DNA from 2 places in the Variovorax sp. VRV01 genome. Region 2 is predicted to be linked to the other one. Evidence: predicted binding sites of a transcription regulator. Region 2 holds the regulator's gene; the other holds the start of a gene.
What was found. Region 2 encodes sigma-54, which starts transcription at its own class of promoters, with help from an activator protein. Its sites were predicted from a motif close to TGGCANGNAANCTGCTTT; they were not measured.

Region 1: the regulator sigma-54 is predicted to act here: its motif matches at 4,167-4,184, upstream of IB278_RS12645 (ammonium transporter).

The regions. Positions count from the first base shown of each region.
Region 1 covers NZ_JACVBS010000006.1:97,310-107,742, reverse strand. Annotated here, with positions in the region: gene IB278_RS12665 (DUF4139 domain-containing protein) at 1-1,229, opposite strand, end outside; gene IB278_RS12660 (PaaI family thioesterase) at 1,450-1,869, shown strand; gene IB278_RS12655 (acyltransferase family protein) at 1,805-3,046, opposite strand; gene IB278_RS12650 (LytTR family DNA-binding domain-containing protein) at 3,177-4,082, shown strand; gene IB278_RS12645 (ammonium transporter) at 4,254-5,456, shown strand; gene IB278_RS12640 (MBL fold metallo-hydrolase) at 5,524-6,492, shown strand; gene IB278_RS12635 (succinylglutamate desuccinylase/aspartoacylase family protein) at 6,607-7,542, shown strand; gene IB278_RS12630 (M23 family metallopeptidase) at 7,582-8,475, opposite strand; gene IB278_RS12625 (hypothetical protein) at 8,540-8,842, shown strand; gene IB278_RS12620 (glutamine--tRNA ligase/YqeY domain fusion protein) at 8,898-10,433, opposite strand, start outside.
Region 2 covers NZ_JACVBS010000005.1:271,956-282,388, reverse strand. Annotated here, with positions in the region: gene IB278_RS11635 (YceI family protein) at 1-239, shown strand, start outside; gene IB278_RS11630 (LysE family translocator) at 254-898, shown strand; gene IB278_RS11625 (phospholipase D family protein) at 909-2,516, opposite strand; gene IB278_RS11620 (RNA polymerase factor sigma-54) at 2,527-4,119, opposite strand; gene lptB (LPS export ABC transporter ATP-binding protein) at 4,137-4,931, opposite strand; gene lptA (lipopolysaccharide transport periplasmic protein LptA) at 4,928-5,659, opposite strand; gene IB278_RS11605 (thiol:disulfide interchange protein DsbA/DsbL) at 5,855-6,502, opposite strand; gene IB278_RS11600 (SPOR domain-containing protein) at 6,647-7,387, opposite strand; gene argS (arginine--tRNA ligase) at 7,396-9,081, opposite strand; gene IB278_RS11590 (hypothetical protein) at 9,212-9,619, shown strand; gene IB278_RS11585 (spermidine synthase) at 9,692-10,433, opposite strand, start outside.

The DNA of each region.
Region 1 (10,433 bases), on a different contig from region 2:
CCGACGAAGTTGCCGTCGCGGTAGAGCTGCAGCGCACCGGCCGGCCAGACGCCCGCCGGCTGCGCAAGCTCGGCCACCAGGAAGGCGCTGGCGTCCACGCGCGGGCTGGTGCGGGCCGCGAGCTTGGCCGTGTCTTCGTGCTGGCCCAGCGCCAGCGTCACGCGCTGGCCGCTGGAGGGCACGTCGATGCTCTGGGGCACCGCGAATTCGGTGGCAAAGCTGTTGTCGAACACGTTGACGTCGAACAGAGGCTCCGTGGCTTCGGCCATGGCGCGCCGGTCGGCGGATGCGGCGGGCGCGGGCGCCGCCATCATCGCGGGCATGCCCCCCTGGACACGCGGCGGCGGCTCGATGCCGATGCGCCACGCGCTGGGCGTGCGGCCCGCGGTCTCGCGGCGCGGCTGGCCGGTGGAGAGCACCAGCTTCACGCCGCGCCAGTCTTCGCCCGTGGCCTGCGCCACCAGCGCCTGGCGCTCGATGCGCACCTTGCTCGTGGCGGTGTCAAGCAGCGCGCGGTAAGTGGGCGTCCAGCCGGGGCCGGCGACCTGGTAGCTCAGCTTCACGTCGGCATCGGCGCTGGCGGCCAGCGTCACGGTCACCGCCATCACCTGCGCGCCATGGCCTTGCGAGCGCTTGCGTTCGGCCAGCAGCGGGTTCAGCTGCCGGTCGATGTCGGCCTGCCTGCGCTGGATCTGGTGCTGCTTGAGCAGCGAATCCTGCCCGGTGCGGCGCATCGCCTCGGCCATCGCGGCGAGGTTGCGCGCATCGATCGGCGTGCGGGCGCCCTGGGCCGATTCGCCGCTGCCGCCCGAGAGCCCTTTCAGGTAGCCCGTCACCATGCCGAGCGCGTCGTTCTCGGCCTGCAGCGCGGCTTTCTGGTCCTCGAGTTCGCGGATGCGGCCATCGAGCGCGCTGGTGGCGCAGCGGGGCGACAGTTCGCGCGCCTCGCTCAGCACCGAGGTCTCGCCCACGCGCACCGATGCGCCGGCCGACACCTGCAGGCTCTGCACGTCGAGGCCCGCGGGCAGGCAGGCGAAGGTGACCGACCGGCTGCCGGCCGCAATGCGCGCGACGCGCTCCACGGTGGCGCTGCCGGGGTAGACCTTGACCTGGGTGATGCGCGAGTTGTCGGCTGCGGCTTGCGCGTGGGCGCCGGCGCTTGCCGCCAGCCAGGCGGTGGCGGCGAAGCTGGCACGGAGAAGAAGGAAGGCGGTGGAGGGTGCTTGCATGGAGAACCTTCGGAAGTGGATGGATGGCTTGTCTCCACTCATACGGCCGGGCTCGTCCAACGGGGTTAAGTCATTGCGGATTTTTTCGTCGCGGGCATTGCTGTCGCCCATGCAACCGCGGCGGCGCGGCCGGTCGCACGCGCGACGACCTGCGGCGGCTGCGCTTCATAAAGTAGGCCGTGCCCATCGCCGATGCACTTCTGCCCAGAGGAGACCTTCCATGCTCGACACCATCCAGGCTATCAACAAGACCGCCGCCTTCAACCGCTGGGCCGGCTTCGAAGTCACCCGCGCGGCCGAAGGCGAAGCCGAACTGCGCATGCAATGGCGCGAGGAAGACATGGGCCAGTACGCCGGCTTCCTGCATGCGGGGCTCATCGGCGCCATGCTCGACACGGCCTGCGGCTTCGCGGCCGCCACGGTGGCTGGCCGCGTGCTGGCCTCGCACTTCTCGGTGAACTGTTTGTCGCCCGCGCTGGGCCGTGCCTTCATTGCGCGCGGCAAGGTGGTGAAGGCCGGACGCAAGCAGGTGTTCGCCACCGCCGAACTCTATGGCCAGGGCGATGGCGACAGCCTCAAGCTCGTGGCGACGGGGAGCGCCATCCTGGTTCCGGTGCAAGAACCTCCGCCGGCGAAGTGACTGCGGCCCTGCCGCCGGCGCGCCGGGGCTTGAGCCCGAACAGCGGCCGCAGCCAGTTGAAGCGGCGGATCAGCCCGTCGGTGAGCAGCCAGCAGCCCACGATGGTCAGCACGACCAGCAGCGTGGGCTCCAGCACCGGCCCCAGCGCGAGCGGAGCCAGCAGCGCAATGCCCGCGATGATCAGCGTCTGGTGCAGCACGTACCACGGGTACACCGACTCGTTGGCCCAGCGCAGCCACGGCCACGGTCGGTTCAGGTGGCGGTGTCCGTGGCCGAGGATGGTGGCGACCGCCAGCCACAGGTAGAGCACGCGCAGGCTGTCCATCGGCACGCCGGAAGGCGGCCCCTTGGCGCCGAGCCTCAGCGCGATGAAGGTGGCGATCGCCGCCGCAGCCAGTGCCAGCGACACCCGCCGCAGGCGCTCCAGTTCGCGCCACACGCCCGTGTCCACACCCATCCAGTAGCCGTACAGGAACACGGTGAAGTAGATGCTGTGCAGGTGAAAGTCGCGGATCAGGTTGTGCGTGGGCGGAAAGTGCCGGGCCAGCAGCATCGTCCAGGCCAGCAGCGGAAGCGCCGGCAGCAACAGCAGCTTCCAGCCGCGCAGCCCGTTGAAGCGGCGGCGCATCCATTGGCCGGCCGGCGACTTCCACAGCGGCAGCGTCAGCGCGATGAGCGCCGTGTAGCTGAACAGGTAGGGCAGGTACCAGAGGTGGTTCCAGGTGATGCCGAACTCCGCGCCGTCGAAGGCCGCTTTCGGCCACGGATCGCCCATCGAAAGATAGCGCAGCAGGAAGGCGCCGAAGCCTGGCGCCACCAGGCCGCTGGCCACGCCCTGCGCATAGGCCTGGTAGGGCACGACCACCGCCATGCCGAAGGCCAGCGGCAGCATCAGCCGCACGCCTCGGCTGCGCAGCAGGCCCCAGGTGCCCTGGTGGCGGCTCAGGAAGCCCAGCGATACCCCCGAGACCAGGAACACCAGGTCCATGCGCCAGAGGTTGAGCATGCGCATCGGCCACTGCAGCCATTCGGCCGCATGCGGGCTCTTGAGATGCCACGGCCAGTCGGCCACGTAGTACATCGCCACGTGGTACAGGATGACCAGCAGGAAGGCCAGCGCGCGCAGCGCGTCGATGTCGTGCCGGCGGTCGGGCAGGGTGGCTGGGGTTGTGCTCATCGGTCGATGGTTGCGTCCACCCGCCGCGCGCCGACTGCACAAGGGACGGATCCCGGCCCTTTTGTGACGAGCGGTGGCCTGCGGGGACGAAATTCGCCCATGGGAAGCGCGGATCGCGAGAATCCCGGGCATGGCAGATTCCCGGAAGAACCTGTACGAGCGCTACGAACCCATCCGCCGCCGCGTGGAAGTGGGCTTCTGGATCGTCTTCATGGCGCTGCAGGCAGTGTTCAACACCACCGTGGCGCTGATCGACGCGCGCGACCGTGCCGTGCCCCGCGCCGCCTGGGAAATCGTCACCTGGGAGGTGTCGAGCCATCTCGTGCTGCTGGCGCTGGTGCCGGCGGTGGTGGCCATCCAGCACCGGCTGTCGCCGCTCGCGCGCACCCACCTGCTGCGCTACCTGGGGTGGCACCTGGCCGCCAGCGTGGTCTTCAGCGTGGTGCATGTGGCGGCGATGTTCGCGCTGCGCGCGATGGTCTATGCGGCCGTGGGCGAGCGCTACGACTTCGCCGGCTGGACCGGCCGCTGGGGTTACGAATACCTGAAGGACGTGCGCGCCTACCTGTCAATGGTGTTCGGCATCTGGGCCTACGGTGTGTTCATGCTGCGGCTGCAGGGCGAGGCGCGCGTGCTCGACCCGCCCGAGGCGGCGGCAGCAGCGGCCGCCGAGCCCGCCGAAGCCCATCAGGCAACTGCGCCGCCCGCGCGCCCCGAGCGCTTCCTGGTGCGCAAGCTGCGGCGCGAATTCCTCATTGCCGCGAGCGACATCGACTGGCTCCAGGCCGAAGGCAACTACGTCGGCCTGCACGTCAACGGCCACGACTACCTTCTGCGCGCCACGCTCACCGATTTTCTGGCGCAGCTCGACCCCGCCCATTTCGTGCGCGTGCACCGAAGCCATGCGGTCAATCTCGGCCGCATCAAGGAAATCGAGCCGCTCGACGGGGGCGATGCCCGGCTGCACATGCACGATGGCAGCACGGTGCCGTGCAGCCGGCGCTATCGCGAGGCCTTGCGCGCCGGGGCGGGCTGACTGGGGCCGATCCGTCCTGTTCCGGTGCGAACGCTGCACTGGGAACGCCCATTTCCACCTGTGACGCACCACTAATGAGCTTTTAGGCACCATTTTTGCTTTCTTGCGGCGCTGGCCCGAGCAATTCGGGTGCATGCACCAATTCAAAACCAAAAACTGCAAGAAGCTCCAATGGACGCACTCAAACAGGGCGCAGACGCGCTGTTCATCCTTCTCGGCGCGATCATGGTGCTGGCCATGCATGCCGGTTTCGCCTTCCTGGAACTGGGCACCGTGCGCAAGAAGAACCAGGTCAATGCGCTGGTCAAGATCCTGGTCGACTTCTCGGTCTCGACCATCGTGTACTTTCTCGTGGGCTATGGCGTGGCCTATGGCACCCACTTCTTCGTGGGGGCCACCGAGCTTGCGGCCAGGAGCGGCTACGAGCTCGTGAAGTTCTTCTTCCTGCTCACCTTTGCGGCGGCGATTCCGGCGATCATTTCGGGCGGCATCGCCGAACGCGCCAAGTTCTGGCCGCAATTGATCGCTACGGCGGTCATTGTCGGTTTTGTCTATCCGCTGTACGAGGGCATTGCCTGGAACAAGGCCTTCGGCATCCAGGCCTGGATCGCCTCGGCCACGGGCAGCGAGTTCCATGACTTTGCCGGTTCGGTGGTGGTGCATGCGGTGGGCGGCTGGCTCGCGCTGCCGGCCGTGCTGCTGCTGGGCGCGCGCCGCAACCGCTACCGCGGCGACGGCTCGCTGAGCGCGCATCCACCCTCGAACATTCCCTTTCTGGCGCTGGGCGCCTGGGTGCTGTGCGTGGGCTGGTTCGGCTTCAACGTGATGAGCGCGCAGAGCATCGACAAGATCTCCGGCCTGGTGGCTGTCAATTCGCTGATGGCAATGGTCGGCGGCACGCTGGTGGCGCTGGCGCTGGGCAAGAACGACCCCGGCTTCGTCTACAACGGCCCGCTCGCCGGGCTGGTGGCCGTGTGCGCGGGTTCCGACCTGATGCATCCGCTGGGCGCGCTGGTGGTGGGTGGCGTGGCCGGCGCCATCTTCGTGGTGATGTTCACGCTCACGCAGAACAAGTGGAAGATCGACGACGTGCTCGGCGTCTGGCCGCTGCACGGCCTGTGCGGCACCTGGGGCGGCATCGCGGCGGGCATCTTCGGCACCCAGGCGCTGGGCGGCATCGGCGGCGTGAGCGTGTGGGCGCAGCTCATCGGCACCTTGATGGGTGTGGCATGGGCGGCGCTGGCGGGCGCGGCGGTCTACGGCGCGCTCAAGGCCACGCTGGGGCTGCGCCTCACGCAGGAAGAGGAATACGACGGCGCCGACCTGTCGATCCACCACATCTCGGCGACGCCGGAGCGGGAGGTCAATTGGTGAGTGCTGCGCGGTAGATCGGCTTGGGCTATTCTCGGCGCCCTTTGCAACCGCCCGAGGAGAAGAACCCATGACAACATCCACCCGCTGGCTGCGCCGCGGCATTGCCGCAATGGCCGGCAGCATGCTGATGCTTTCGTTTGCAGCCTACGCCGGCGCCCCGCAGGTCAAGACCCAGGCGCCGGGCTTCTACCGCACGATGCTCGGCGACTTCGAGGTGACGGCGCTGTTCGACGGCACCATCGACCTGGAGCCCAGGAAGCTGCTCACCAACACCACGCAGGCACAGGTCGGCAAGCTGCTCGATCGCGGCTTCGAGAAAGACACTGTGCCCACCTCGGTGAACGGCTATCTCATCAATACCGGCAGCAAGCTGGTGCTGGTCGACACCGGTGCCGGCGGCCTGTTCGGCCCCACGCTCGGCAGCCTGCAGGCCAACCTCAAGGCTGCGGGCTACCAGCCCGAGCAGGTCGACGACGTGCTCATCACCCACATGCACGGCGACCATGTCGGCGGCCTCGTGCAGGACGGCAAGCTGGTGTTCCCCAACGCCACCATCCACGCCGGCCAGGAAGACGCCGACTTCTGGCTGGACAAGGGCAACCTGGAGAAGGCCTCCGCCGAGATGAAGGGCTTCTTCCAGGGTGCGATGGCCTCGCTGAACCCGTATGTGGAGGCCGGCAAGTTCAAGGGCATGAAGGGCAGCACCGACCTGGTGCCCGGCATCAAGGCCGTGCCTGCCCACGGCCACACGCCGGGCCACAACATCTACGTGGTCGAGTCCAAGGGCCAGAAGCTGGTGCTGTGGGGCGACCTGATGCACGTGGCCGCCGTGCAGTTCGCGCAGCCGCAGATCACCATCTCGTTCGACGTCGACTCGAAGCCGGCGGCGGCGGAGCGCAAGAAGGCCTATGCCGATGCGGCCAAGGGGCGCTACCTGGTCGGCAGCGCGCACCTGCCGTTCCCGGGGCTGGGCCATGTGCGGGCCGAGGGCAAGGGCTATGTCTGGGTGCCTGTGGATTACCAGCAGCTGCGATAGACAGCCAGCCGGCTGAAGGTTGAACGGCGCGGGCAGGTGTTGTCGCGCCAGCAGCACGAATGTGCGCGCTGTAGCAAACTCGCCCGACCGCTCCGTTCCACACCCCACGCCAACATGACCCAATCTCCCCCCGCCCTCGAAGTCCTCCCGCGCGACCTCTCCGCCTACCGCAAGGGCAACGTCGGCATCGACTACGTGCACCGCTTCGAGTCCGGCAAGCCGGGCCCGCACGTGCTGATCAACGCGCTCACGCACGGCAATGAAATCTGCGGCATGACCGCCGCCACGCACCTGCTCGACACCCAGGTGCGCCCGAAGATCGGCACGCTCACCGTGAGCTTTGCCAACGTGGAGGCGTACGAATCCTTCGACCAGGCGCTGCCTTTCGACAGCCGCCAGCTGGTGCACAACCTCAACCGCATCTGGTCGCCCGAATGGCTCGACGGCACCGAGGACAGCCCGGAGCTGCGCCGCGCCCGCGCGCTGCGCCCGGTGGTGAGCGCGGCCGACCACATCCTGGACATCCACTCCACCAGCCAGCCGGTGATTCCGTTCTGGGTGTATCCCGCGTTCGATCGCAATGCCGAAGCGGCGCTGGCCATCGGCCGTCCGTCGGTGCACCTGGTCATGCCCGACGGCCTGGGCTCCGGCACCCCGCTGATCCAGCATGGCCGCCACGGCCTGCCCGATGGCAAGGGCGTGGCGCTGGTCGCCGAATGCGGCCAGCACTTCCTGCGCTCGGCGTCCGAACTGGCCACCGCCATCTCGCTCGACTTTTTGGCGCACTTCGGCCTCATCGACAAGGACCCCGCCGTGCCGGCACCCGGCCCGCAGCGCCGCTTCGAACTGCTGCAGACCCACGTCATCAAGTCGGAAGACTTCGCGTTCGTGCGCCCGCTGATCGGCTTCGAGACCTTTGCCAAGGGCGAGCTGATCGCCACCAACGGCCCGGACGAGATCCGCGCGCCCTGCGACGAGTGCACGATCTTCATGCCCGCGCAGCGGGTGATCGTGGGGCGCGAGGCGGTGTACCTGACGAAGCCGATCTGAAGCGAGCCGTTTGGCAGACCCGGGCGGGCCAGTCCGTGTCTAGGCGGCGATAAACAGCGCCGGATCCACCATCGCCCGGTTCAGCATCACGGACCAGTGCAGATGCGGCCCCGTCACGCGCCCGGTGGCGCCCACGGCCGCCAGCTGCTCGCCGGTCTTCAGCACATCGCCCACCTTTGTGTCGATGCGGCTCAGGTGGCAATACATGGTCAGCAGGCCACCGCCATGGTCGAGCCATACCGTGCCGCCGTTGAAGAAATAGTCGCCGGTGTCGATCACGCGTCCCGGCAGCGGCGCCAGCACGGGCGTGCCGGTGCCGGCCGCGATGTCCATGCCGCTGTGCGGATTGCGCGACTGGCCGTTGAACACGCGGCGCAGGCCGAACGAACTGGAACGGCGGCCCGGCACGGGGACGCGCATCTGCAGCGAGGCATCGGGCCGCAGATCGGTGAAGGTGGCCATCACGGCGGCCAGGTGCGCGCGTTCGCGTTCGTAGCGTGCCTCGTCCTCGGGCGACAGGTCGACGGTGCGCGGCGGCACCGTCAGGCGCTGCTCGCGGTATTGCTTGGGGCTCACCGTGTAGGCGATCTGCTTTTCATTGCCGCCCTCGTACCGTACGGCGATGCTCGCCTCGCCCGGAACGGCCGCGAGCGGAATGCCCACCAGTGCGGTCCACTCGATGGCATCACCCACCACCAGCAACGGCACGTCGCCGGAGAAGGCCTTCGGGCGCCGGGCCGCCGGACCGAGCGACAGGCGGGCCACGCCGCCCGGTACCTGGGATGCATGCGGCCAGACCTCCGGCGGCTTCTTTCGGGGCGAGGGAGCCGCACCGGCGTGCGTCGAGGCCAATGCCATGAGGCCGAAGGTGCCGAGCAGGGCGCAGCGGCGGTCGAGGCCGGTCGAGCGGGAATCGGGAAGCGAGGGATGCATGGCGTTGAACTCAAGGCTTGCGAAGCGAACAAACAAGGGCGCAGCGAACACAAGGGGACCGGAAATGAACATCCGAGCACTGGGCCGATGGGTCTTGATGGTAAGCGCGGCCGCCGTGGCCGCCGGGTGCAACAGCACCGCGATCCGTGTAGGCGGCGCGCCCGAGGCGAGCATCAGGAACTGCGTGGCCGCGGCCGCGCGCGAATTTCGCGTGCCGGCGTCGAGCGTCATTGCGGACAAAGGCACGACGCCGCGCGACGGCGTCTACACGGTCAACCTGAAGATCGGCGCGCAGGGGCGGCCGGCGCTGTGCACGACGGATGAAAACAGCGCGGTGCTGGGCGTGGTCTACAAACGGCACGAATGAATGACAAAAAAGCCGGCGCCATCGCGGCCGCCGGCTTTGTGCAGACAGAGGGCGGCTACTTGCCCCAGCTGTCCCGCATGCCCGCAGCGCGATTGAACACGCGCTTGCCATCGGCACTTGCCTTCGCATCGAGCACGAAGTACCCGTGCCGCTCGAACTGGAACGCCACACCGTCCTGCGCCTTGGCCAGCGACGGTTCGACGTACGCGGAGCAAACCTCCAGGCTCGCCTTGTTGAGTTCGTCGAGCAGATCGCCGCTGCCGGGATTGGCCGCCGCGAACAGGCGCTCGTAGAGCCGCACCTCGGCCTCGACCGCATCGGCCGCGGCCACCCAGGTGATGTTGCCCTTCACCTTGATGGCGTCCGCGCCGGGCGTGCCGCTCTTGGTGTCGGGCACCAGCGTGGCCTGCACTTCGACGAGCTTGCCGTTGGCATCGCGCGTGGCGCCGGTGCATTCGATGACGTGGCCGTACTTCAGCCGCACCTTGTTGCCGGGGAAGAGGCGGAAGAACCCTTTGGGCTGCACGTCCTCGTAGTCGGTGCTTTCGATCCAGACCTCGCGGCCGAGCTTGAACTCGCGCTTGCCCATCTCGGGGTGGTGCGGATGCACAGGGGCGGAGCAGTCGTCGAGCACCTCGTCGCCGCCCATCAGTTCGCCCCAGTTGGTGATCACCAGCTTGACCGGGTCGAGCACGGCCATGGCGCGCGGCGCGATGGGGTCGAGGGTGTCGCGCAGCGCGGCTTCCAGGCTCGCGTAGTCGATCCAGCCGCCGGACTTGGTGGTGCCGCTGCGTTCGCAGAACAGGCGCAGCGCCTCGGGCGTGTAGCCGCGGCGGCGCAGGCCCGCGAGGGTGGGCATGCGCGGGTCGTCCCAGCCGTCGACGTGCTTTTCCTCGACCAGCTGGCGCAGCTTGCGCTTGCTGGTGAGCACGTGGGTGACGTTGAGGCGCGCGAACTCGTACTGGCGCGGATGCGGGCTGGCGATCAGGCCGCCTTCGGCCAGGCGGTCGAGCAGCCAGTCGTAGAAGGGGCGCTGGTCTTCGAATTCCAGCGTGCAGATGGAATGGGTGATCTGCTCGAGCGCGTCCTCGATGGGGTGCGCAAAGGTGTACATCGGGTAGATGCACCACTTGTCGCCGGTGTTGTGGTGGGTGGCCCGGCGGATGCGGTAGAGCGCGGGGTCGCGCATATTGATGTTGGGGCTCGCCATGTCGATCTTCGCGCGCAGGATGGCGGCGCCGTCGGGCAGCTGGCCGGCCTGCATGGCGCGGAAGCGGGCGAGGTTTTCTTCCACGCTGCGGCTGCGGAACGGGCTGTCGGTGCCGGGCGTGTTGAAGTCGCCGCGGTTGGCGCGGATTTCCTCGGCGCTTTGCTCGTCCACGTAGGCCAGGCCCGCGCCGATCAGGTATTCGGCGGCGCGGTACATGAAGTCGAAGTAGTCGCTCGCGAAGTATTCATGCGGCTGCAGGGTGCCCGGGGCGCTCGGGCGGTCGGCCAGGAAGGTTTCGTAGCCGAGCCACCGGACGGCATCGCGGATGGAGTCGACGTATTCCTGCTCTTCCTTCTCGGGGTTGGTGTCGTCGAAGCGCAG
Region 2 (10,433 bases):
ACAAGGTGGTCGACGTGCCGGGCACGCTCACGCTGATGGGGCAGACCAGGCCGGTCACGCTCAGGGCCGTGCGCTTCAACTGCTACCTGAATCCGCTCATCAACCGCCAGGTCTGCGGCGGCGACTTCGAGACGACCGTGCAGCGCAGCGACTGGGGCATCACCTGGGGCCTGAACTTCGGCTTCGAGAACAAGGTGAAGCTGCTGGTGCAGGTCGAAGCGGTCAACGTGCAGCAGTAGTCCCGGGAAAAGCCATGAGCGGCATCACGGTTCCGTTGCTGGGCATCGCGGGCGCTATGGTCGTCGGGGCCATGAGCCCCGGACCGAGCTTCGTCATGGTGGCGCGCACCGCCGTGTCGTCGTCGCGCGCCGATGGCCTGGCCGCGGCGCTGGGCATGGGCGCAGGCGGCGTGGTGTTCGCGATTGCGGCGCTGGTCGGGCTGCAGGCGGCGTTCCTCGCGGTTCCGGCGCTGTACCTGGCGGTGAAGCTGCTCGGCGGCGCCTATCTCGTCTATCTGGGCATCCGCATCTGGCGCGGTGCGCGCGAGCCGCTGTCCGCCGTGCAGGACGAACGCGCGGCCGCGGGCTCGGGCAGCAATGCGCGGCGCGCGTTTCTCCTGGGCATGGGCACGCAGATCAGCAATCCGAAGACCGCGGTGGTCTACGCCAGCATCTTCGCGGCCTTCCTGCCGCGCGAGGTGCCGCTGGCACTGGCGCTCGCGGTGCCGGCGGTGATCTTCTGCATCGAGACCGGCTGGTACGCGGTCGTCGCGCTGGCGCTCTCGTCGGCGGCGCCGCGCTCGGCCTACCTGCGCTACAAGGCCTGGATCGACCGCGCGGCCGGCGGCGTGATGGTGCTGCTGGGCCTCAAGCTGCTGTCGGGCGTGCGCAGCGGCTGAGCCGCCCGGGCTACAGCAGGCTCTCGGGCGTCAGCGGCGCCAGCATCTCGAGCATGGTGCGGCCCCAGAAATCGGAGTCGGGCTCCTCGTTCAGCACGGTGGTCCGGCCGGCTTCTTCCTCCTCGCTGATCCACTCGATGCGCGAATTGCCGCTGTCCTTCGCAAAGCGCAGCCGGTAGGCGCCCTGCTGCTTCAGCACCTCGATGAGCTTGAGCGTCTGCTGCGCCATCTCGGGGCTGCGGATGAACAGGCCGATCTCGGTGTTGTGCGTCTCGGAGCGCGGGTCGAAGTTCATCGAGCCGACAAAAAGAATCTGCCGGTCGATCACCGCCGACTTGGCATGCAGCCGCCCCACCGAAGTACCGAACAGGCCGAGCCGCACGCTGCGCCGCGTGCGCGTGGTGCTCAGTTCGTAGAGCTCGGCGCCGAGCTCGAGCATCTCGGGCCGGTAGCGGCGGTAGGCGGTGTGGACCAGCGGCTCGTCGGTGGCGGCAAAGGAATTGGTGACGATGCTGATCTTGACGTTGCGCCGTCGGATCTCGCGCATCACTTCGAGCCCCGCCTTGCCTGGAATCAGGTAGGGCGAGACGATGGTCACCTCGGAGCGCGCGCGGCGCATCTGCTCGACCACGTTGTAGCGCACGCTGTCGACATCGAGCAGCGGCACGCCGCCGTACGAGGCGGTCTTGCCGATCACGCGCTCGGGCGAATCGGCGTAGGCCTCGGCAAGGGTCCAGATCAGGTCGAGTTTGCCGGCAGCCAGGTCTTCGGCGATCGGGCTGTAGCCGAGCAGGTCGTTGGGCGCGGGCCTGGGCGGCGGCGGCGTGGTGTCGGGGCCGGTGGCGGTCTCGAAGCGCTTCTGCAGCTCGCCCTGCGGAAGTTCGCTGGCCACCACCGACTGGACCGGCCGCACATAGACGCTGTTCCAGTACTGGTCGAACAGCGCGCCCAGCCGCGGGACCAGCGCACCAGCCACGAAGGTGTCGAGATCGAGGAAATTCTCGCCCGCCGTGCGCCTGAAATACTGGTTGCCGATGTTGCGCCCGCCCGCCACCGCCATCGCGCCGTCGGCGATGAAGAGCTTGTTGTGCATGCGCCGGTTGACGCGGCTGAAGTCGAACAGCGAAGCGGTGAAGCGCCTGAGCAGGCTCCCGCGCCCGGCCGGAAACGGGTTGAACAGGCGCAGCTCGACATTCGGCGTGGCGGCCAGGCCGAGCAGCAGTTCGTCCTCGCCCGAGGTGTAGAGATCGTCCATCAGGAGCCGCACGCGCACGCCGCGCCGGGCCGCATCGCGCAGCGTGCGCAGCAGGTAGCGGCCGGTCTCGTCGTTCTCGATCTGGTAGTACTGCACGTCGAGCGTGCGCTGGGCGCGCCGCGCGAGCTGGATGCGGGTGTCGAAGGCGAAGTCGCCGCCCGGCATCAGGCGAAAGCCGCTCAGGTCCGGGTCGGGCTGCGAGGCCAGCGCGATCTTGCCGAGCGCGGTGTCGGCCGACGCGGCCATGGCCTTGGTGGGCGGGCGCGGTGCCTCGTCGGGCAGGGTGGCGCAGCCGGCGACGAGCAGCGCCGCCAGCATGGCAAAGACCGCGAGCCCACAGCGCGACAGCAGGCGGCGGGCCATCGGCGGCTTTCTACAGGGCCTTGCGAAGGTTGGCGGGCGCGATGCGCAAGGCCTCGCGATACTTGGCCACGGTGCGGCGTGCGCACTCGATGCCCTGCTCCTTGAGCATTTCGGAGATCTGGCTGTCGGACAGCGGTTTCTTGATGCTCTCGGAGCTCACGAACTGCTTGATCAGCGCGCGCACCGCGGTGCTCGACGCATTGCCGCCGGTCTCGGTGCCGAGCGCCGAGCCGAAGAAGTACTTGAGCTCGACCGTGCCGAAAGGCGTGGCCATGTACTTGGCCGTGGTCACGCGCGAGATGGTCGATTCGTGCAGGCCGAGTTCGTCGGCGATCTCGCGCAGCACCAAGGGCCGCATTGCGAGCTCGCCGTGCACGAAGAAGCTCTTCTGCCGCTCGACGATGGCGTTGCTCACGCGCAGGATGGTGTCGAAGCGCTGCTGGATGTTCTTGATGAACCAGCGCGCCTCCTGCAGCCGCTGCGACAGCGCCTGGCTGCCCTCGCCCTTGTGCGACTTGAGCGCGCCGGCATAGATGTCGTGCACGCGCAGCCGCGGCATCACCTCGGGGTTGAGCATGACGCGGAACTTGGCATTGGTGCCGCGGCCGATCTTGGTGACGATCACGTCGGGAATCACGATGTTGCGCTCGACGTCGACGAAGCGGCGGCCCGGCTTGGGCTCCAGACGCGAGATGATCTGCAGCGCCGAGCGCACCACCTCTTCGTTGGTGCGCGTGAGCGTGGCCAGGCGCTTGAAATCGCGCCGCGCGAGCAGCTCCATCGGCTGCTTGCAGATCGCGATGGCGGTCTTGCGCACCAGGGCCTGCTCTTCGGTCTCGCTTTCGCTGGCCAGCGCGCGCAGCTGGATGCACAGGCATTCGCCCAGGTCGCGCGCGCCGACGCCGGCCGGCTCCAGGCTTTGCAGCAGGCCGAGCGCCACCTGGAAGTGGTGCACCAATTCGTCGAACTGGTCGTTGTCGTCGCCCGCGAGGCCCGAGGCCAGCGCCGGCAGGGAGTCTTCGAGGTAGCCGTCGTCGTTGAGCGATTCGATCAGGAAGCGCAGCGCGGCGCTGTCGTTCTCGTTGAGCCGCAGGCTCAGCGCCTGCCGGTGCAGGAAGGACTGCAGCGACTCCTGGCTGCGCGCGAGCTCGGTGGCGTCGGCGCGTTCGTCGTCGCCCAGGTTGTTCTGGCGCGCGGGGGCGTCGCTGCCCCATTCGCTGTCGTCGGGCGCCATGTCGACGGTGCCGTCGCCTTCCCAGTCGGGCTCGCGCTCGGTGGCGTCGGCGGCGGGTACGTCGGCCTCGGCTGCCGAGGAGGTTTCGCTCGAAGTGGTGGTTGCGCTGCTGGCCGGGGCCGAGGCGAATTCGCCCTCGGCGGCTTCACCGGCTTCGTCGCGCGGCACCGGCGTGTCGATGGCGTCGAGCCCGAACTCCTCGCGCGCCGCTTCTTCCGCGGTGCGTTCGAGGAACGGGTTCTCGTCCAGCATCTGCTCCACCTCCTGGCTCAGTTCGAGCGTGGACAGCTGCAGCAGCCGGATCGACTGCTGCAGCTGGGGCGTGAGCGCCAGGTGCTGCGAAACGCGAAGGGACAGCCCTTGCTTCATGGAGACCGACTCCTCCCTTACATCCGGAAGTGCTCGCCGAGGTACACCCTGCGTACTTCGGCGTTGTCGACGATCTCCGAGGGTGTGCCTTGTGCCAGCACATGCCCGTCGCTGATGATGAACGCGTGATCGCAGATGCCCAGCGTCTCACGCACGTTGTGGTCGGTGATGAGCACGCCGATGCCGCGCTCCTTCAGGAAGCTGATGATCCGCTGGATCTCGATCACCGCGATCGGGTCGATGCCGGCGAAGGGCTCGTCCAGCAGGATGAAGCGCGGCTGCGTGGCCAGCGCGCGGGCGATCTCGACCCGGCGCCGCTCGCCGCCCGAGAGCGCGAGCGCGGGCGAATCGCGAAGATGGTCCACCCGCAGGTCGGCCAGCAGCCCCGAGAGCCGCTCCTCGATGCGCTGCTTCGTCAAAGGCGCGGGCTTGCCGCTGGCGTCGGGTTCGCGCTGGAGTTCGAGCACGGCGCGCACGTTTTCCTCGACCGTGAGCTTGCGGAAGATGGAGGCTTCCTGCGGCAGGTAGCTCAGGCCCATGCGGGCGCGCCGGTGGATCGGCATGTGGGCGATGGGCTCGCCGTCGATGGTGATGTCGCCCGCGTCGGCCCGCACCAGGCCCACGATCATGTAGAACGACGTGGTCTTGCCCGCACCGTTGGGGCCGAGCAGCCCGACAACCTCGCCCTTTTGCACGTCGAGCGAGACGTCCCGCACGACCTTGCGGCTGCCGTAGCTTTTCTGCAGTCCGCGCACCACCAGGCGGCTGCCCGGCGTGCCGTCGGCGTTCTGGGTTCCAGCGGTTTCGATCACTTGCGCCCTTCCCCTTCGCCGCCCAGCGTGGTGGTCGAGCGCAGGCCGGCGCCGGGCGCCGGCTGGGGCGCGGCCGGTGCGGCCCGTCCCCCGGCCGGGGCCGAGGCGCCGGGCGCCGGCGCGGTGGCGCTCTTGGGCGTCAGGATGGTCTTCACCCGTCCGCCCGCCGGCGCGTTCACCGCGGTGTTCGGCGGCACGGTGGAACCATTGACGGTGTAGGTGTCGTTGCTCTGGTCGTAGACGATCAGCGCACCCTGGCTCTCGTCGTTCGGCGTGGCCCCGATCAGCCGGCGCATGACGGCATTGCGGATGAACTTGACGTTGTCGGCGCGGCTGTCGTACTCGATGACCTCGGATTCGCCCTCGATCCACTCGTCGGGCGCATTGCGCTTCTGCTTGTAGTAGGCCCGCTTGCCGGGCGCCGCCGTGACCACGCCGTACTGGTAGCCCTCGGCATCCTGGCGTACGTCGATGCGCGCGCCGCGGATGATGATCGTGCCCTTGGTGACCAGCACGTTGCCCGTGAACACGCTCGTCTGCTTGAGGTCGTCGTAGCGCATCGCATCGGATTCGATGTTCATCGGCTTGCTGCGGTCGGCAGTCTCGGCCAGCGCGGCCGACGCCAGGCCGGCCAGCAGCAGCGCACCGATAGCCGCGCGAGCGAGACGGGCCAGGCGGCCGGTGCTGCGAAGAAGAGGGGTGGTGTGGGAGTAGGAGTGCAATGTCATAGAGGCACGAAACTTGCTCTGCATTGTATGCGGCGGATGGCGCCAAGCCTTCAACCGCAAATGAAAAAGCCCGCCAAATGCGGGCTTGACATCCCATCCGGGAGACACCGCGGAACCGGCTTTGCCGGGCCGCAGGTGCCGCCCCCTGCAAGGGGGTGTGGGCGCAGCGGACACGAAGTGCTGCGCAGTCCGGGGTCAGCCTTTCTTGGCTTCGCCGATCAGGTAGTTGGTGACCTGCAGCGCCTTGGTCATGTTGCCGGCCAGCTCGCCGTCCACGTACCAGCGCCCGTTCACGGCCAGCGCCGGCACGCCAGCCACCTTGTAGGCGTCGGTCAGCTGCGCGGCGCGCTTGGCCTTGCTGGCCACGCCGAAGGAGGTGAAGACTTCCTTGAACTTGGCGCCGTCCAGGCCGTTGGCTCCCGCCCAGGCAATGATGTTGGCGTCGCCGTTCACGTTCTGGCGCTGCTTGTGGATGGCGTCGAAGACCTTCGGCTGGAATTCATCGACCTTGCCCATGGCTTCGAGCGCGTAGTACAGGCGCTGCTTGGCTTCGACGTCGTTGCCCACGAAAGGCACGGGCACGCGGCGGAACGCCACTTCCTTGGGGGCCGTCTTGAGCCAGGCTTCCAGCTGCGGCTCGAAGTCGTTGCAGTGCGGGCAGTTGTACGAGAAGAACTCGATCACCTCGACCTTGCCCGCCGGCGCGTCGACCGGCACGCGCTTGTCGAGCACCAGGTACTCGGTGCCGGCCTTGGGCGCACGCGCCTGGGCGTGCGCGGTGTTGCCAGCCAGCGAAAGCAGGCCCAGCGAGGTGGCGGCCAGCGAAAAGTCACGACGTTTCATTGAAAGAGTTCTCCTGTGGGGTACGGCAGACTGAGCCGGCGCGCCGCGCGGAGTTCCCGCAAGCGGCATGCCCAGGACGATCCTGGCGGCGGCCCATGCCGCGCGGCGAAGCTTAAAGAATATCCGTGACGGCTGCCGGCAAGCTCAACGCTGCACGCGCACGAGCGCCGATTCGAGGCCGCCGCTGTCGAGCCGCTCCTTCAGGCGATCGGCCTCGTCCTTCTTGTTGAACGGGCCCGCGCGCACCCGGTAGACGGTGCGGCCTGCCTGCTCGCGCTCCGTGACCCGGGCCTCCACGCCCATCAGCGACAGCTTGGCGCGCTGGGCCTCGGCATCGTCGGTGGTGCGGAAGGCGCCCGCCTGCACGAAGTACATGAACGGATCGGCACCCGCCGCCGCGCTGTTGCCGCCGGGCGCGGCGGAAGCCGTGGCAGTGCTGCCGCTGTTGCCGCCGGCGCGCGCGCGGGCCAGGTCGCCGAGCGGATCGTTCGATGGCGGCAGGGAATTGGCCTCGGCCGGCACCGGGGCCGGGCGCGCGGGCTTCGGAGCCACCACCACCGGCACCGGCGGGGCGGGCGGCGGCGCCGCACCCGGCGCCACGGCGGCGGTGTCGCCGCCGGCCGGTGGCGCCACCGGACCGGCCGCGGCCGGCGGTGGCTTGGGCGCGCCGGCCTTGCCTGCCAGCGGCGCGTTGGGGTCCCAGTCGCGGTTCTTGCGGGCTTCGGCTTCGTCCTGCTCGGCGCCGCCGCGCTGGGTCTTGGTCACGAACGGGATCGGCACCTTGGTCACGTAGACCGCGATGCCCAGCGCGACACCCAACCCCAGCACCAGGCCGACGATGAGCCCGATGACGATGTTGCCGCGTTGTCTGGTTGTCTTCTTCATGGTGAGGTTCACATCTTGCTCGGCGCACTGACGCCGAGAATCGCGAGGCCATTGTGCAGCACCTGCGCGGTGGCCGCGACGAGCGCGAGCCGCGCCAGCTTGACCGGCTCCTCGTCGACCAGGATGCGCTCCGCGTCGTAGTAGCTGTGGTAGCTGGCCGCCAGTTCGCGCAGGTAGAAGGTGACGTCGTGCGGCGCGAAATCCTTGGCCGCGGCCGTGAGCATGGCGGGGTACTTGGCCAGCAGCAGCATGAGCGCCTGCGCGGCCGGGCTTTCGAGCGGCGACAGATCCACGTCCTTGAGGGCGGCCGCGTCGCCGCCCCAGCCCGCCAGCACCGAGCAGATGCGCGCATGGGCGTACTGCACGTAGTACACCGGGTTGTCGTTGTTCTTGGCCACGGCCAGGTCGACGTCGAAGGTGTATTCGGTGTCGGGCTTGCGGCTCAGCAGGAAGAAGCGCACGGCGTCGGTGCTGGTCCACTCGATCAGGTCGCGCAGCGTGACGTAGCTGCCCGCGCGCTTGCTGATCTTGACCTCTTCGCCGCCCTTCATCACGCGCACCATGGTGTGCAGCACGTAGTCGGGGTAGCCCTCGGGAATGCCGACGCCCGCCGCCTGCAGGCCGGCGCGCACGCGCGCAATGGTGCCGTGGTGGTCGGTGCCCTGGATGTTGACCACCTTGTGGAAGCCGCGCTCCCACTTGGCGATGTGATAGGCGACGTCGGGCACGAAGTAGGTGTACGTGCCGTCCTGCTTCTTCATCACGCGGTCCTTGTCGTCGCCGTAGTCGGTCGACCGGAGCCACAGCGCGCCGTCCTGCTCGTAGGTCTTGCCGGCGGCCACGAGCTTTTGCACCGCGGCCTCGACACGGCCGCTGGTGTAGAGGCTCGATTCGAGGTAGTAGTTGTCGAAGCGCACGCGGAAGGCCTGCAGGTCCAGGTCCTGCTCGCGGCGCAGGTAGGCGACCGCGAATTCGCGGATGGAGTCGAGGTCGTCGATATTGCCGCTGGCGGTGTATTCGCGGTCGTCCGACCTGACGGTCTTCTTCGCCTTGAAGTCTTCGGCGATGTCGGCGATGTAGTCGCCGTTGTAGGCGGGCGCCTTCTCGCCGCTCGGCCATTCGGGGTCGCCGGGCTTGAAGCCGCGGGCGCGCAGCTGGGTGCTGTGGGCCAGCGTCTGGATCTGAACGCCGGCATCGTTGTAGTAGAACTCGCGCCAGACGGTGTCGCCCTGGGAGGCGCGCAGGTTGCAGATGGCGTCGCCGAGCGCGGCCTGGCGGCCGTGGCCGACGTGCAGCGGCCCGGTCGGGTTGGCCGAGACGAACTCGACCAGCACCTTTTCGCCGGTGGCGGGCTGCCGGCCGAAGGCATCGGCCGCATTCAGCACTTCGCGCACGATCTGCTGCTTGGCAGCGGTCTTCAGGCGGATGTTGAGGAAACCGGGGCCGGCGACCTCGATGGCTTCGACCCACTGGCCGAAAACCGGGGTGGCGAGCAGCGCGGCACTGAGCTCCTCGGCCAGTTCGCGCGGCTTGCGCCCGAGCGGCTTGGCGAGTTGCATGGCGGCCGTGCTGGCGAAATCGCCGTGGGCAGCCACCTTGGGCGACTCGAACGCGGCTTTGGAGCCAGCGCCGGGCGAGAGGGATTCGAGCGTGTTCGCGAGCGCCGCGAGCAGCTCCTGTTTGACCAATAGCATCTGCGAATTTTACCGGGGGCAAACCCGGGCGCCGTTGACCATCGTCATCCGATTGCCGCCTTCGGCCGTTAGAAGCCTCGGCCCCGGGGCGGGGCACCTGTCACAACCCACCTTGCAAGGACATATCACCATGAAGAAGTTCCTTTCCCTGGTCGCCCTGGGCGCCTGTCTCTCCTTCGGCGCCGCGCAGGCACAAGACAAGGCCCCGGCCAAGGCTCCGGCACCCGTCACCGCTCCCGCGGCCACGCCCGCTACGCCTGCCACCCCCGCCGCTCCTGCGGCGGCCACCCCCGCGGCGCCCGCCACCGCAGCAGCCCCCGCCGCCGGCGCAAGCTGCGAATCCAAGGCCATCGACAAGAACGGCAAGCCGCTGGCCGGCGCCGCCAAGGGCAGCTTCATCAAGAAGTGCGAAAAAGACGCCAAGGCCGCCGCAGCACCTGCTTGCGCAGCCAAGGCCGTCGACAAGAACGGCAAGCCGCTGGCCGGCGCCGCCAAGAGCAGCTTCATGAAGAAGTGCGAAAAGGACGCCAAGGCCTGAAGCAGCACTGCGCTCCAGCTTGCGCAAACAGGGCCCGCCGCGTGCGGGCCTTTTTCATGGCCGCGAGGCCGGCTACTTCAGCACGCTCAGCAGGTTGTTGAAGTCGTCGGTCCAGGGGCGGACGCCCGCGCGCAGCACGATCGGCGAGGCCGCGGCGCGCACCGGATCGCGCGCCAGCACGGCCGGATCGCGCGCCACCAGCACCCAGTCGGTCGGATTGAGCCACCTCGAGGCTTCGGCGTCGTCGCTCACGAGCACGGCATGCAGGCCCTTCAGCCCGGCAATCCGCGCGACCACCGGTGCCAGCTCGAGGAAACGGTTGGTCACATGGAAGGCCACGATGCCATCGGGCTTCATGTGCCGCAGGTAGACGTCCATGGCCTGCGCCGTGAGCAGGTGGGCCGGCACCGCATCGCCCGAGAAGGCGTCCACCGCGAGCAGGTCGAAGCCCTGCGACGGCTCGCGCTCCAGCGCCAGCCGCGCATCGCCGAGCACGCGCTCGATGCGCGCGGGGCTGTCGCGCAGGAAGCTGAATTCACTGTCCGCCAGCTCGAACACCTGCGGGTTGATCTCGTAGATGCGGTAGGCGTCGCCGCTGCGGCCGTAGCTTGCGAGCGTGCCGGCGCCCAGGCCGATCAGCCCCACGCGGCGCGGTCCGGCCGGCGCGGCGGCAATCGCACGCCCGATGCCCGAGGTGGCGCCGTAGTAGGTGGTGGGCTCGCGCCGGCGGGCGGGATCGAGGAACTGCTCGCCATGCTTGATGGAGCCGTGCGACAGCACCCGCACGCTGTCCGAGGGATGGAGGCGCCGCACG